2 regions of the Oceanobacillus sp. NCCP-135 genome follow, and region 1 is predicted to be linked to the other one. Evidence: a T-box and tRNA genes for the amino acid it is inferred to sense, from the RefSeq annotation. Region 1 holds a T-box; the other holds one or more tRNA genes.
What was found. A T-box is a leader RNA that pairs with one kind of tRNA and senses whether it is charged. The one in region 1 lies ahead of pheS (phenylalanine--tRNA ligase subunit alpha), so its partner is inferred to be a tRNA-Phe.
Positions count from the first base shown of each region.

Region 1 (7,031 bases):
TAGATTAAGATTCCAACTGGAACCGTTAGTAAAATATTACCAACAATATTTATGAAGGCGATAGAAAAAGACAATGTTCCGATAGAAACATCTTTAAAATATTGAAAAATAGTCTTGAAAGGAATTAAATTTATGGGTAAATATTCTAACACTAGAGATGGAGCCCAAACGAGATAAAGTAAACATATAAAATATGCAATGAACCCCAATGTAAGTCCTTCTATCATAATACGGACTTTACGTTTTCTAAGAAATAGTAATCTTGCAATTCCATATAAGGACCAAGCAGGTAATACCAATAGTAATAAAACTTGAGGCAACCAAGTCATTTCAATTTACTCCTCTTTTTGTAATTTATAGTGTAAAGGAAGGGACAAGCTCCTCTGGGGAGCCTGTCAGTTGTACTATTGTTCAATGTGCCCGCTACCTATTACTCGATCACCATAGTCTCCTGCTTTTATTTTAGTTACTTTCACTTTGTAATCATTTTTAGTGACTTTCCCTAAACTTTTAGAGAAACTTTTTCCATTTGCATTGATATTGCTAGAACTATAGGTTTTCAAAAATCTAGTTACGCCTACTCTAAATGTTGATTTAGTTGGTTTTATTTTGCCACTTGCCCAATAAGTGTCACCACTACCAGTAGCAGTTGTACTTTTATTCGCTAAAGCGTGTTTGGTTGAACCTGTGACTGCATGTGAAATGTCAAACTCATACGACTTGCTATAAGCCGCCCCAACCAATGGAAAGATCAGAAATAAAATAAGCGCCGAAATAATTAACCTTTTTCCAAATTTCTTTTTGTTACCATTTTAAATCCCCCTAATATTCGAACATTTTATGCGAGGCTATTCTTTAGGTATATTTAGCATCTCACCTTCATGGTTAATATTTATCAGACACAATTCCCCCCTTCTTTTATACTATAACATAAAATTCACAATAATTACCATTTTAGACAAAAATTCCTAATTTTCGTAGGTTAGTAAAATATAAAACTCATACTAGCATCACATATGTTATTAAAATTGCTTTTTGCATCGAATCTTTTTTACCTAATTCTAGTTGGATAACAGCTCATCATCCATATTATACTAATGTGATTATTGTATTACTCAATCGTTAGGTTTGGACTGAGGTTTTTCATGACATAACTTAGTATCAGTGAAGTAAGTGTGGGTTAAATAAAAGAAAAGAAGTAAAAATACATAATAGCATTACTATACTATAAGTAAGCAAAATCCCAAGTGAGTATTCTCACTTGGGATTGGATTAGGCATAGGTCGTATTTTGTTCTTTATGACCTCACATATGAATTAAACTTCTTATTCACCATCTCAATTATTTCATTAAAGGATTCTTCTATTTCATCATCCTTTAACGTTTTTTCTGCGTGCTGATAAAGCAGACTGTAGGCAATTGACTTCTTGCCTTCAGCTACATTTTCCCCTTGATATACATCGAAAATTTCTACATTCTTTACAAGTGGTGCACCAGCTTCTTCTATTGCTGTTTTCACTTCTCCTGCCAGTATTTCCTCATCAAGAATAAAGGCAATGTCACGTGTAATAGATGGATATTTCGGGATTTGGCTATATGCCGGAACACTTGAGTAGGCTGCAAAGACCTCTTCTATGTTTACATCAAATACAAATGTTTCCTTCAGATCCATATTTTTCCCCAGCCTTGGATGCAGCTGTCCAATAAATCCAACAACTTTATTATGGAGTACCAGTGAAGCACATCGACCTGGATGCATATCTGGAAGTTTAGCCTGTTTAAAGGAAACAGGGAGCTCTAAGAAATCAAAAAGTCCTTCCATGATACCTTTAACCAGATAGAAATCTACTTCTTTTTTCTCCTGCTGCCATGGCTGCTCCAACCATTTTCCTGTTAACGCCCCTGCAAGACGTAAACGTTCATCAGGCTGCTTAGTCACCGTTTTTTCATGTGACATAAATATCTTGCCGAGCTCATAATAGGCCAAATCGGGCTGGCTTCTTGCTTGGTTATAGCCTAATGTTTCCAAAAGCTCAGGCAATAAGCTTAATCGTAAATATTTATGATCTTCCGTCATTGGCATTGCCAGCTCTACAGGTTCCGGATTCTGTTCTTGAACCTCCGGACTGATTAGCTTACCGATATTTTCTTCATCGGTAAGTGAATACGTGATCGTCTCCATTAATCCTGCGCTCTGCAAATAATTTTTAATTTCTCGTTTTAATTGCTGTCTTTCAGTTAATGCTCCGGCTTGTGTTTCACCCTCTGGTAATGTGAATGGGAGATTATCATAGCCATAAATCCGTGCTACTTCTTCAAGCATATCTTCAAAAATAGTGATATCACCACGTCGGGTTGGGGCATATACAGTGAAATCTTCGTTATTTTGCTCAAAATTAAATCGCAGCTTATTTAAGATGTGAGCAATTTCGTCTGTTGTAATTTCAGTTCCAAGCCGTTTATTAATCTCTGTTGTATTGATCTCAACTACTTTTTCTGAGCGATCTAACTTATCAAATTCAACCACATTCGCAAGGACTTTCCCACCTGCATATTGCTGCAGAAGCTGACATGCTCTAAGTCCTGCCTTCTTCACACGATTTGGATCAATTCCCTTTTCAAATCGTGTACTGGATTCACTGCGTAAACCAGTGTCTTTTACTGTTTTCCGAACAGATAATGGAGCAAAGTATGCTGCTTCCAGCAGAACAGTCGTCGTCTTTTCATTTACCTCTGTACCTGCTCCACCCATAACCCCTGCCAGTGCAACAGGTTCTTTTCCATTTGTGATGACGAGATGATCTTCTGATAACGTTCTTTCCTGATCATCTAATGTAATCAATTTCTCCCCTTGCTTGGCCCGGCGAACAACAATTTTATCAGACTGCAGACGCCCGTAATCAAATGCATGTAATGGTTGACCATATTCAAGTAATACGAAGTTCGTAATATCTACTACATTATTAATTGGACGGATTCCAGCAGCCATTAAATAGTTTCTCATCCATAAGGGAGATGGTTTTATTTCAAGATCTTTAATAATAGATGCACCATAATAAGGATTTAAATCCTTATCCTCTACCTCTACGGAAATATAATTATTTACATCTTCATCGCTTATTTCTACCCCCTCGTCAGGTAATTGGATTGGCTGATCTAAAATAGCTGCAACCTCATAAGCAACACCAAGCATGGATAAAGCATCGGCTCGATTTGGAGTTAAATCAAATTCCAGTACAGCATCGTTTAAATTCAGCAAGAGCTCAACATTTTCCCCGATTGTTACATTATCCGGGAAGACAAAAATTCCATCTGCAGCTTCCTTTGGTACATATTTTTCCTCTATTCCTAACTCCTGTAAGGAACAAATCATACCATTTGATTCCACACCACGTAGTTTAACTTTTTTAATTTTAAAATTACCAGGTAATACAGCACCTGGTTTTGCTACAGCTACTTTTTGACCCTGGGTAATATTTGGTGCACCACAGATGATTTGCAGCTTCTCTTCACCTACATCTACCTGACAAAGATTTAATTTATCTGCATTTGGATGCTTTTCACAGGCTTCCACATAGCCGACTACAACATTTTCACTTTTTTCAGCGATATATTCAATGCCATCCACTTCAATCCCAGATTTTGTAATTTTTTCTGCGAGTTCTTCGGGACTGATCATTCCGATATCCACATAATTTTTTAACCAGTTTAATGATACTAACATCTTTTAAGTTCCCTCCTTACTCCTATTCCTTAAGCATTATGGAATTGCTTTAAAAACCGTATATCATTTGTGTAAAATTGTCTGATGTCATTTACACCATATTTCAGCATGGCTATTCTATCTGGACCCATCCCAAATGCAAAACCATTGTAAATAGCGGGATCGTATCCGGCCATTTCCAGAACATTTGGATGAACCATGCCCGCACCTAAAATTTCAATCCAGCCAGTCCTCTTACATACCGAACAACCACTGCCGTTACATACTTTACAGGAAATATCCATTTCAACAGAAGGCTCGGTGAATGGAAAATAGCTTGGACGTAAGCGTATTTCACGCTCCTGGCCAAACATTTTTTTGGCAAATGTATCAAGAATTCCTTTCAGATCACTCATACGAACATTTTTATCCACGAAAAGTCCTTCAATTTGTGTGAATTGGTGGGAGTGAGTCGCATCATCCGTATCACGTCGGTATACTTTACCAGGACAAATCATTTTTACCGGCTTTTCTCCCTTATACTCCCTCATGGTTCGTGCCTGAACCGGGGAAGTATGTGTTCTCATTAGAAGTTCATTGGTAATGTAAAATGTATCCTGCATATCTCTTGCTGGATGACCTTTTGGTAAATTTAAAGCCTCAAAGTTAAAGTAATCTGTTTCTACTTCTGGACCTTCGCGAACTTCAAATCCCATCCCAATAAATAAATTTTCAATCTCCTCAATGATCGACGTTAGTAAATGAGATCCACCAACCTTAACAGGACGGCCTGGCAATGTAATATCGATTGCCTCAGCTGCTAATTGTTTTTCCATCGCTTCCTGTTCTAGTACTTCATTTTTTCGTTCAAGCCCATCTGTGATTGCTTCTCTTACTTGATTAGCGATCTCACCTATAACAGGCCTTTCTTCCTTGGATAGCTTTCCCATCCCTCTTAAAACACCTGTTAATGAGCCTTTTTTACCTAAATAGGCAACTTTAATATCCTGCAGTTCTTTCATACTATTGGCTCCTGCAATTTTTTCCAATGCTTCTGATTGTATTGCCTCCAACTGCTCCTTCATCTGTTATGCCTCCTTATAAAGTGAAACTTCAATTAGTCGTGGATTCATTATACCTCCACTGTTTGTTAGTTGAACGAACCAGACATTTGCTGTTGGTTGATCCCCAAACCTTTTCATGTTTTTCGAGTTTTGATGGAAGATGCCCAATGCCCTTTACCTGTGAATAAATAAAAAAAGCCCCTATCCCAATAAAGGGACGAGGCTATATTTCGCGGTACCACCCTAATTAACACAACATAAGTATTTGTGCTCAACTCAAACATGATAACGGAATTAAATCCGGTACACCTTTACTTGATTACATCAAGGTCCAAGTGTCAGCTCCAGAGTGAAATAATAACATTTAATACGGTAGAAATGCTTTCAGTCCAAGACATTTCTTCCCTTTACCGCTAATAAATAGTTATCTGACTCTTTCAATGCTTTATTAATATTACATATAGTATAGATAATTTAATCGCATCATGCAACTTTAATTTTTTACATAATACATTAAAATCCCTGTTGCTACACTTACGTTAAGTGATTCAGCTCTACCATAGATAGGGATGTTTACAAGGGTATCCGCTAAATCCATCAGTTCTTGCTTAACTCCGGCACCTTCATTTCCGACGATAATTGCTACTTTTCCCTCGGCTACTATATCCGTGTATTTCTTTGCGTTATGCAATGCAGTTGCCCAAACAGTATACCCATTTTTCTTCAATTCAATTATTTCTTCCATCAGATTTGCTTGAGAAATCGGAATATGAAAAATAGATCCCTGTGTAGCACGAATTACTTTATCATTATATAGATCAACTGTATCATCACCTAATATAATCCCTTCAAACCCTGCCGCATCAGCAGTTCTGATAATTGTGCCCAGATTACCGGGATCCTGTATGGCATCAATCAACAGCAAATGGCTTCCTGTTTTAGAATTAGCTTTACTCATTTCTGTAACTGCGGCTATTCCTTGGGGTGATTGTGTTTGTGAAATCTGCCTAAATACATGGTCACTGACAATTTCCATCGAGAAATCTCTGCACCAGTCAGGTATATCAACACCCTGCCCGACAATAATTTCAAGTATAGACCAATTGCTTTTCCAAGCTTCCTCCAATAAATGGAAACCCTCAATTAAAAAAATTCCTTCATTTGTACGATTTTTTCGTTTATGCAGTTTACGCCATGCTTTTACTTTTTCATTTTTTTCTGAAGTAATCATATCTTTCATCCTTATTTGTTATTTCTCATCTAATCATACATATTTCTACACGAATAGGTCAAACTATCCTTAGTTTAATTTTTAAAAAATGAGGTGAAGCGAATGGATTTAAACTTGAGAAAAGCCGTTTTATCTAATATTGCAACAAACGACCAAGATCAATTAGAGGCGACAATTGTGGATGCCATACAAAAAGGGGAAGAGAAAATGCTTCCAGGTTTAGGCGTACTGTTTGAATTAATTTGGAACCAATCAGGAGAACAGGAAAAACAAGAAATGGTGGATACACTGGAACAAGGTGTTAAACAAGCAACTAATTCCCAATAAATCTTTTGAAAAAATAGTGAGGATAGCTGTGAAATGATACAACTATCCTTTCTTTATGGAAAATAACTACATATGACTAGTTTTTATAAATGAAATACTGGAAACATTAAATAAAAATTCTATTTTTTCATAATCCATAAGAAAAGCACCCTATTTTGATTTTTTAATTAAAATAATATCCCGCTACTTTTGTATTCCTACATTAAATGGATAGGCATTGGTACCATTTGACTATCCTTTTTTTAAGTGATATAAAAATATGAGGATGTTATAAGTTATGAGATAATTGCATTCATAATACATATTATTATAGAGTGTTAAGAAGAGAGGAGAAATGATCGATGGATGAATCATTTAACAATGGGGGGAAAAAGAAAGGTCTTTCAAAAGGAATAATTGCAATTATTGTAGCAGCTGTCTTAGTAGTGGGAGGTAGTGTTGCAGCTTTTGTTTTAATGGACCTTTCAGAGAAGGAAAAGTTCTTTTTAGCTGAAAAAGATACATTTGACTTTTTAATTGAAAAAATGGAACAACGTTACGAACCTGAATTAAATTGGGTGGAGCAAACAGAAACTACACCTACAGAGTCAACTGTAGAACTTTCAGCAGAATACAATGACCCAAACAGTACGGGTAGTGGCGGACTTGGTACAATCGACCCAGCACAGATTATTAACAATTCCACCATCACAATAACCGGTGCAAC
Region 1 covers NZ_BAAKSZ010000003.1:112,752-119,782, reverse strand. Annotated here, with positions in the region: gene AC6HVZ_RS03400 (VanZ family protein) at 1-329, opposite strand, end outside; gene AC6HVZ_RS03395 (hypothetical protein) at 405-743, opposite strand; gene pheT (phenylalanine--tRNA ligase subunit beta) at 1,298-3,724, opposite strand; gene pheS (phenylalanine--tRNA ligase subunit alpha) at 3,754-4,788, opposite strand; T-box leader at 4,978-5,217, opposite strand; gene AC6HVZ_RS03380 (TrmH family RNA methyltransferase) at 5,261-5,998, opposite strand; gene sspI (small acid-soluble spore protein SspI) at 6,101-6,325, shown strand; gene AC6HVZ_RS03370 (hypothetical protein) at 6,667-7,031, shown strand, end outside.

Region 2 (7,031 bases), on a different contig from region 1:
GATTATTAGGGATTGGATTTATAACAGTATACTTTGGTGTTTATGTTGGAACAGGCTCTTTTATTCTTATGCTTATTATCTATTTTGTGGGATTATTACTTATTATCATTGATGGAAAAATAATAAATGATGGCACCCTTGCTACACTGGGAACAGCAGCAATGTTAACAGCAGTTGCACTGGCAGCCCCGAATTTAACTGCAGGAATGTATGCTGTGATTGGTGTTTTACTTGGAGGAGCAGCTTCTTTCTTTTTCTTAAAGGTATTTAAAAGAAGAGATATGTGGTCAAAAATAACATTAAAAGACCAACTAACAAAAGAAGCGGGCTATAATTCAATGAATCAGGAATATGAAAAGTTAATTAATCAGGAAGCAGTAACTTTAAACGATTTAAGGCCTGTTGGTACCATTAGAATCAATAATAAAGATTATAGCGCTGTCTCCAATGGACAATGGATTGCTAAAAATAGTACTGTTCGAATTACTGAAGTGGACGGAACCAAAATTCTTGTTGAAAAAATAACAAAATAAAATTGAAAAGATAATTCTCTGCCGAACTTAAAAAGAAGTTCAAGAGGATTATCTTTTTTTATTTATAAGAATGAGTTTTGGACATATAGGGTAGTTAATAATAGAGAGTATAGTTAGCTATGTAAATTTTATGTAAATTATCTCTAAAATCCTTTACAAATGATTAATAATCATTTAATAATGGTAAAGGTATGTGACACGTTTCAACATGAATGAAGGGATGGTAGTAGCATTGGATATCGATATACAGACACTTCTTTTTGAGTTTATCGGCGGTCTGGGTATTTTCCTGTTAGGAATAAAATATATGGGAGAAGGACTTCAGAAATCAGCTGGTGACCGTTTACGTGACATTCTTGATAAATTTACCAGTAATCCCTTTTTAGGTGTTTTGGCTGGGATAATCGTTACGATTTTATTACAAACAAGTACTGGTACAACTGTATTGACAATTGGTCTTGTTAATGCGGGGTTTATGACACTCAGACAAGCTATCGGAGTTATTATGGGTGCAAATATTGGTACAACTGTTACAGCATTTATAATAGGTATAGATATTGGAGCATATGCACTACCTATCGTTGCTCTCGGATGTTTCTTGTTATTTTTCTTTAAAAATCCAAAAGTTAATAATATTGGACAAACTGTATTTGGATTTGGTGCATTATTTTTTGGATTGGAATTAATGGGTGGAGGATTGAAACCACTACGCAGCTTGGAAGCTTTTCAGGACTTAACAATTGAGATGAGTTCAAACCCATTACTTGGAGTGGTGATAGGTACAGTATTTACGGTAATTGTACAGAGCTCGAGTGCTACAATTGGTATCTTGCAGACATTATTTGCAGAAGGAACAGTAGAATTAAAAGCTGCACTTCCAGTACTATTTGGTGATAATATTGGCACAACGATAACAGCTATTTTAGCATCTCTAGGTGCAAGCGTAGCAGCTAAAAGAGCAGCTCTTACTCATGTTGTATTTAACATTGTAGGTACGACTTTTATTATACTATTACTGATACCATTTACACATTATGTTCTATACCTACAAAGTCAGTTAAATTTAAATCCGGAAATGACTATTGCTTTTGCGCACGGTAGCTTCAACGTTGTGAATACGATTATACAATTTCCATTCATTGGTGCCCTAGCATGGTTGGTTACAAAACTAATTCCTGGTAAGGATGTTATCGTAGAATATAAACCACAGCATTTAGATCCAATATTCATTCAGCAATCCTCTACCTTGGCTTTGGACCAGGCAAAAGCGGAAGTTATTAGAATGGGTGATTATGCAACACAGGGGCTTGAAGAGACAAATCTTTATTTAACCACACATAATCAAAAGCATTCTGAAATGGCAATGCAAATTGAAGGTGCCTTAAATAACCTTGATCGTGAAATAACGGAATACCTTATCAATGTATCTGCAGGTTCACTATCGGAATTAGAGAGTGCCAAGCATACAGAATTAATGGATACTGTACGCGACATCGAACGTATTGGAGATCATTTTGAAAATATTATTGAACTTAATGATTATAAAATTTCTAATAAAGTTCATTTGACTGAACAAGCACAGCAAGATCTTAATGATATGTTTGAATTAACTATTTTAACGGTTAAGCAAGCTATAAAAGCTCTGGAGAATACGGATAGGGAAGAAGCGCTTGCCGTCGTACAAAAAGAAGATCAAATCGATAAAATGGAACGTACTTATCGCAAAAAACATATTATCCGCATGAACGAAGGTCTTTGCAGTGGTTCTGCAGGTATAGTATTTGTTGATATTATTAGTAACCTTGAACGGATAGGAGATCATGCTGTAAATATTGCTGAAGAAGTTTTAGGTGAATAAATAAACAAAGAGAAGGGGTCTTCTCCCTTCTCTTTGTTTATTATTTTACATGTTTATACAAATTTTTAATAAAAGTATTGAAATCTAATTTTTAAAATGCTATTATATATATTGTCGCTTTAAGACCTTACATATCACATGTTTTGAAACGAAAAAAAGATATTGACAGATCTTGTCGAACATGGTAAATTATATTTCGTCGCTGTTATTTTAAATGAAAATAAAACATGATAGATCATTCTAATTTAAATAATAGATATTTGTAGATTATTCCACAGTAGCTCAGTGGTAGAGCTATCGGCTGTTAACCGATCGGTCGTAGGTTCGAATCCTACCTGTGGAGCCAATATGGCGGTGTAGCTCAGCTGGCGAGAGCGTACGGTTCATACCCGTGAGGTCGGGGGTTCGATCCCCTCCGCCGCTACCAAAAAATAATATTACGGCGGTCGTGGCGAAGTGGTTAACGCACCGGATTGTGGCTCCGGCATACGTGGGTTCGATCCCCACCGGTCGCCCCATAAAGCTAAATAAAATGAAGGACCCTTAGCTCAGTTGGTTAGAGCTATCGGCTCATAACCGATCGGTCGCAGGTTCGAATCCTGCAGGGTCCACCATAAATAATCATTAAACTTCTCGGAGGTATACCCAAGTCCGGCTGAAGGGATCGGTCTTGAAAACCGACAGGCGGGTCAAACCGCGCGGGGGTTCGAATCCCTCTACCTCCTCCATACATATACAGAAGTCAGAATCAAAATTGGGTTTGGCAAACTCAGTCAGCTGGAAGAGCCACAAATTTTCTCGATTAACATTCATGTGCAGGCTTGCGAGGATTGTATCACCACTGAATAAACTTGCAACACGACGAGCACAAAACATCTTTGAATTAACATCGAAGTTATTTAAGATGCGAGAACAGAATTTAATACTAATTTAAGGCTCGGTAGCTCAGTCGGTAGAGCAAGGGACTGAAAATCCCTGTGTCGGCGGTTCGATTCCGTCCCGAGCCACCACTATTTACTAATAACAAGCGGTTAGCTTGTTTTTTTTATATTCTGCTTAGAAAGTAGCTTTCTTTAAAAAGTAAGAATGGAATAATACGTATATCGTATTATTTAGCTTTTGTATAAGTGCATATGATTTGCAAGCGGGGTAAAGCTCTGCTAACCTTATATTTAAAGGGTGAATATTCAGGTCCCTTTTAATAATAATATTATTAGAGGAGGAATTTTAGTTATGGCAAAATTTGAATTACCAGAATTACCATATGCATACGATGCGCTAGAACCAACAATCGATAAAGAAACGATGAACATTCACCATACGAAGCATCATAACACGTATGTTACTAAATTGAATGGTGCTTTGGAAGGACATGCAGATCTTCAAGTAAAATCGATTGAAGATTTAATCAGTAATTTAGATGCAGTTCCAGAAAGCGCTCGTACAGCAGTACGTAACAATGGTGGTGGACATGCTAACCACAGTCTTTTTTGGAAAGTAATGTCACCAAATGGTGGTGGAGAACCATCCGGGGAATTAGCTGATAAAATTAATGCGAAATTTGGTAGCTTTGAAAAATTTAAAGAAGAATTTCAAAATGCAGCAGCAGCTCGTTTTGGATCCGGTTGGGCATGGCTTGTATCCAACAATGGCGAGCTTGAGGTAACAAGCACACCAAACCAGGACAGCCCATTAATGGAAGGTAAATCACCCATTCTTGGTCTTGACGTTTGGGAGCATGCTTATTACCTGAAATATCAAAATAAACGTCCTGATTACGCTTCAGCATTCTGGAACGTAGTAAACTGGGATGAAGTTACAAAAAACTATAATGCAGCAAAATAAAATCGATCATAACACACACTGATAAAATTCAGTGTGTGTTTTTTCATGCCGCATTTTTGTATATCTGATACTCAAATGTTCACACTATAAATGACACAAAAGGAGTATTTGTATATGAGAAAAAGTTTGCGGTATTTTCATGAACAGATAGATGTTAGTCGGGATTTATTATTTTTATTAGTAATCGGAGGTCTCTATTCATTAGGGATTTTTTTATCTAATACATTTGTAAATATTTATTTATGGAAGCAGTCCGGTGACTATATTACAATTGCGATGTACAATTTGGCAGTATGCTTATTTCAGCCAATTACCTTTATCATAGCAGGTAAACTTGCAAAAAAAATAGACCGGGTAATTGTGTTAAGACTAGGGGTAATTTTTTTATCTCTATTTTTTTTAAGTGTGTTAATTATTGGAGATAAATCATCTACTTATAATTTCATGTTGGGCAGTCTACTAGGTATTGGATACGGATTTTACTGGCTTGCATTTAATGTATTGACATTTGAGATTACTGAACCGGAAACAAGAGATTTCTTTAATGGGTTTTTAGGTGTATTGCAGTCGTTTGGCGGAATGATTGGTCCATTATTGGCTGGTATCTTAATAGCTAAAATGGAAGCAAATATAGGCTATACAACCATTTTTACGATATCTTTTATCTTGTTTATCAGCGCTGTTGTATTCAGTTTCTTTTTAAAACGACGGCAGGCAGAAGGGGATTTTTATTTTAAAAGAATACTTGAGGAAAGACAGCATAATAAAAACTGGGGCAGAATATTATATGCACATGTTTTTCAAGGTCTGAGAGAAGGAATATTTTTATTTGTAATATCTATATGGGTCTTTCTCGTAACTAAAAGCGAATTTGCTTTAGGCATGTTTAATGTATTTTTATCTGGACTTTCAATCGTCTTTTATTTTATAGCTACAAAATTTATTAAACCGCCATTAAGAAAAAAGGCTATATTGCTTGGGGGATTAATTCTCTTTTTCTCCATCTTTATCATTTTATTCAATATAAGTTACATGCTGCTGATGATCTATGCAGTTGTTATTGGGATTGCATATCCAATTATAAGTGTACCTTATGTTTCTATGACTTATGATGTCATTGGAAAAGCGTGGAAGGCAAAGGATATGCGTGTGGAATATATTGTGGTGCGGGAGTTGTTTGTTAATATAGGACGAGTAATTTCCATACTTGTTTTTCTATTAGCAGTTTCTGTCGTTAATCCAGAAAAAATAATTCCTGTTTTATTAGTTGTATTTGGTTCTGGTCATCTATTCATTTACTTTTGTATAAGAAATGTTCATCTTGGAACCCAGCCGAAAAAAGAAGTTTTGATCAAAGAACAGATACCAGATGAAAAAAATAGGTAAACCCCTTAGAATCTTATTAAATACATGCTATAATAGTAATGATATAAAGAAAATGTATTCAATGGGGGAGAAAAGATGAAAAAAAAGAAACAAAAAAAAGCACAGCTTCCCTTCCGCTTAAATATTTTATTTTTTGTTGTATTTTTATTATTTTCTGTTCTAATTCTTCAGTTGGGGGTTGTACAGATTTTAAATGGGGAAGACTTTCAAAAAGAAATTGACCGGACAATTCAGGATACAACTAAGATCCCTGTTCCAAGAGGAAAAATATATGATCGAAATCATAATGTCATTGTCGATAATAAACCATTATATTCGATTACGTATACACCAGCAAAAGGAACTCAGGCAAAAGATAGATTGGATGTAGCTAAAGATTTAGCTAAGTATATTTCCATGGATAGCGAAGAGTACTTAGACGGTATAACTGATCGAAACAGAAGAGAGTACTGGTATCTGGAAAATAAAGAGGAAGCAGTTGATAGATTATCCGATGAAGCAAAAGAAAAACTGGATAATGCGAAAGAGTATGATGAAACATTAAAGCTAATAACGGATGAGGAAATTGAAAATTTTTCAAAAGAGGAATTAGAAATAATAGCAATTAAAAAGGAATTGGACAAAGCATACTCACTAACACCACAGATTGTAAAAAATAAAGATGTAACATCACAAGAGTATGCAAGGGTTGCTGAACATCTTGATGAATTGCCTGGTATTAATGCAACTACAGATTGGGATAGGGAACATCCATATGGAGATACTTTCAAAAACCTGCTCGGTTCCATATCGACACAAGAAGAGGGGATTCCTGCCGAAAAGCTAGAATATTACTTAACAAGGGGATATAGTCGGAATGATCGGGTTGGGAAAAGCGGTTTAGAAGACCAATATGAAGAAGTATTACGAGGAAGAAAAGAGCAAATTCAATATACTACTGATAAAAGTGGGAAAGTGATCGATGCAAAAACGGTCGTACAAGGTCAACGCGGGAAAGATTTAGTTCTGACACTTGATATGGAATTCCAAAAGGAAGTTGATAAAATTGTAAGAGAGGAATTGCAAACAGCTCTTACCAAGTATTCAAATCCTGAACTGGAAGATGCACTTGCCGTAGTGATTGATCCTCAAACGGGTGAATTATTGGCGGTATCAGGACAGCATTATAATAGGGAAAAAAACGAATATGAAAATGCAGCATATAGAACTTTATATGACGCACACCTCGCTGGATCGGTTGTAAAAGGTGCAACAGTACTTGCAGGATATGAATCAGGTGTGATCGTCCCAGGACAGACTTTTTATGATAGACCATTGAGAATCAAAGGTTCAGACCCAAAAGGATCCTGGAGGAACCTGGGAACTGTAAACGATCTGGATGCCTTAAGGATGTCCTCAAACGTATACAT
Region 2 covers NZ_BAAKSZ010000008.1:105,237-112,267, forward strand. Annotated here, with positions in the region: gene AC6HVZ_RS07975 (NfeD family protein) at 1-533, shown strand, start outside; gene AC6HVZ_RS07980 (Na/Pi cotransporter family protein) at 742-2,391, shown strand; tRNA gene AC6HVZ_RS07985 (tRNA-Asn) at 2,663-2,737, shown strand; tRNA gene AC6HVZ_RS07990 (tRNA-Met) at 2,742-2,818, shown strand; tRNA gene AC6HVZ_RS07995 (tRNA-His) at 2,834-2,909, shown strand; tRNA gene AC6HVZ_RS08000 (tRNA-Ile) at 2,929-3,005, shown strand; tRNA gene AC6HVZ_RS08005 (tRNA-Ser) at 3,027-3,119, shown strand; tRNA gene AC6HVZ_RS08010 (tRNA-Phe) at 3,326-3,401, shown strand; gene AC6HVZ_RS08015 (superoxide dismutase) at 3,625-4,236, shown strand; gene AC6HVZ_RS08020 (MFS transporter) at 4,351-5,622, shown strand; gene AC6HVZ_RS08025 (peptidoglycan D,D-transpeptidase FtsI family protein) at 5,698-7,031, shown strand, end outside.
Region 2: it encodes a tRNA-Phe, which carries the amino acid that the T-box ahead of pheS (phenylalanine--tRNA ligase subunit alpha) is inferred to sense. The anticodon was not compared.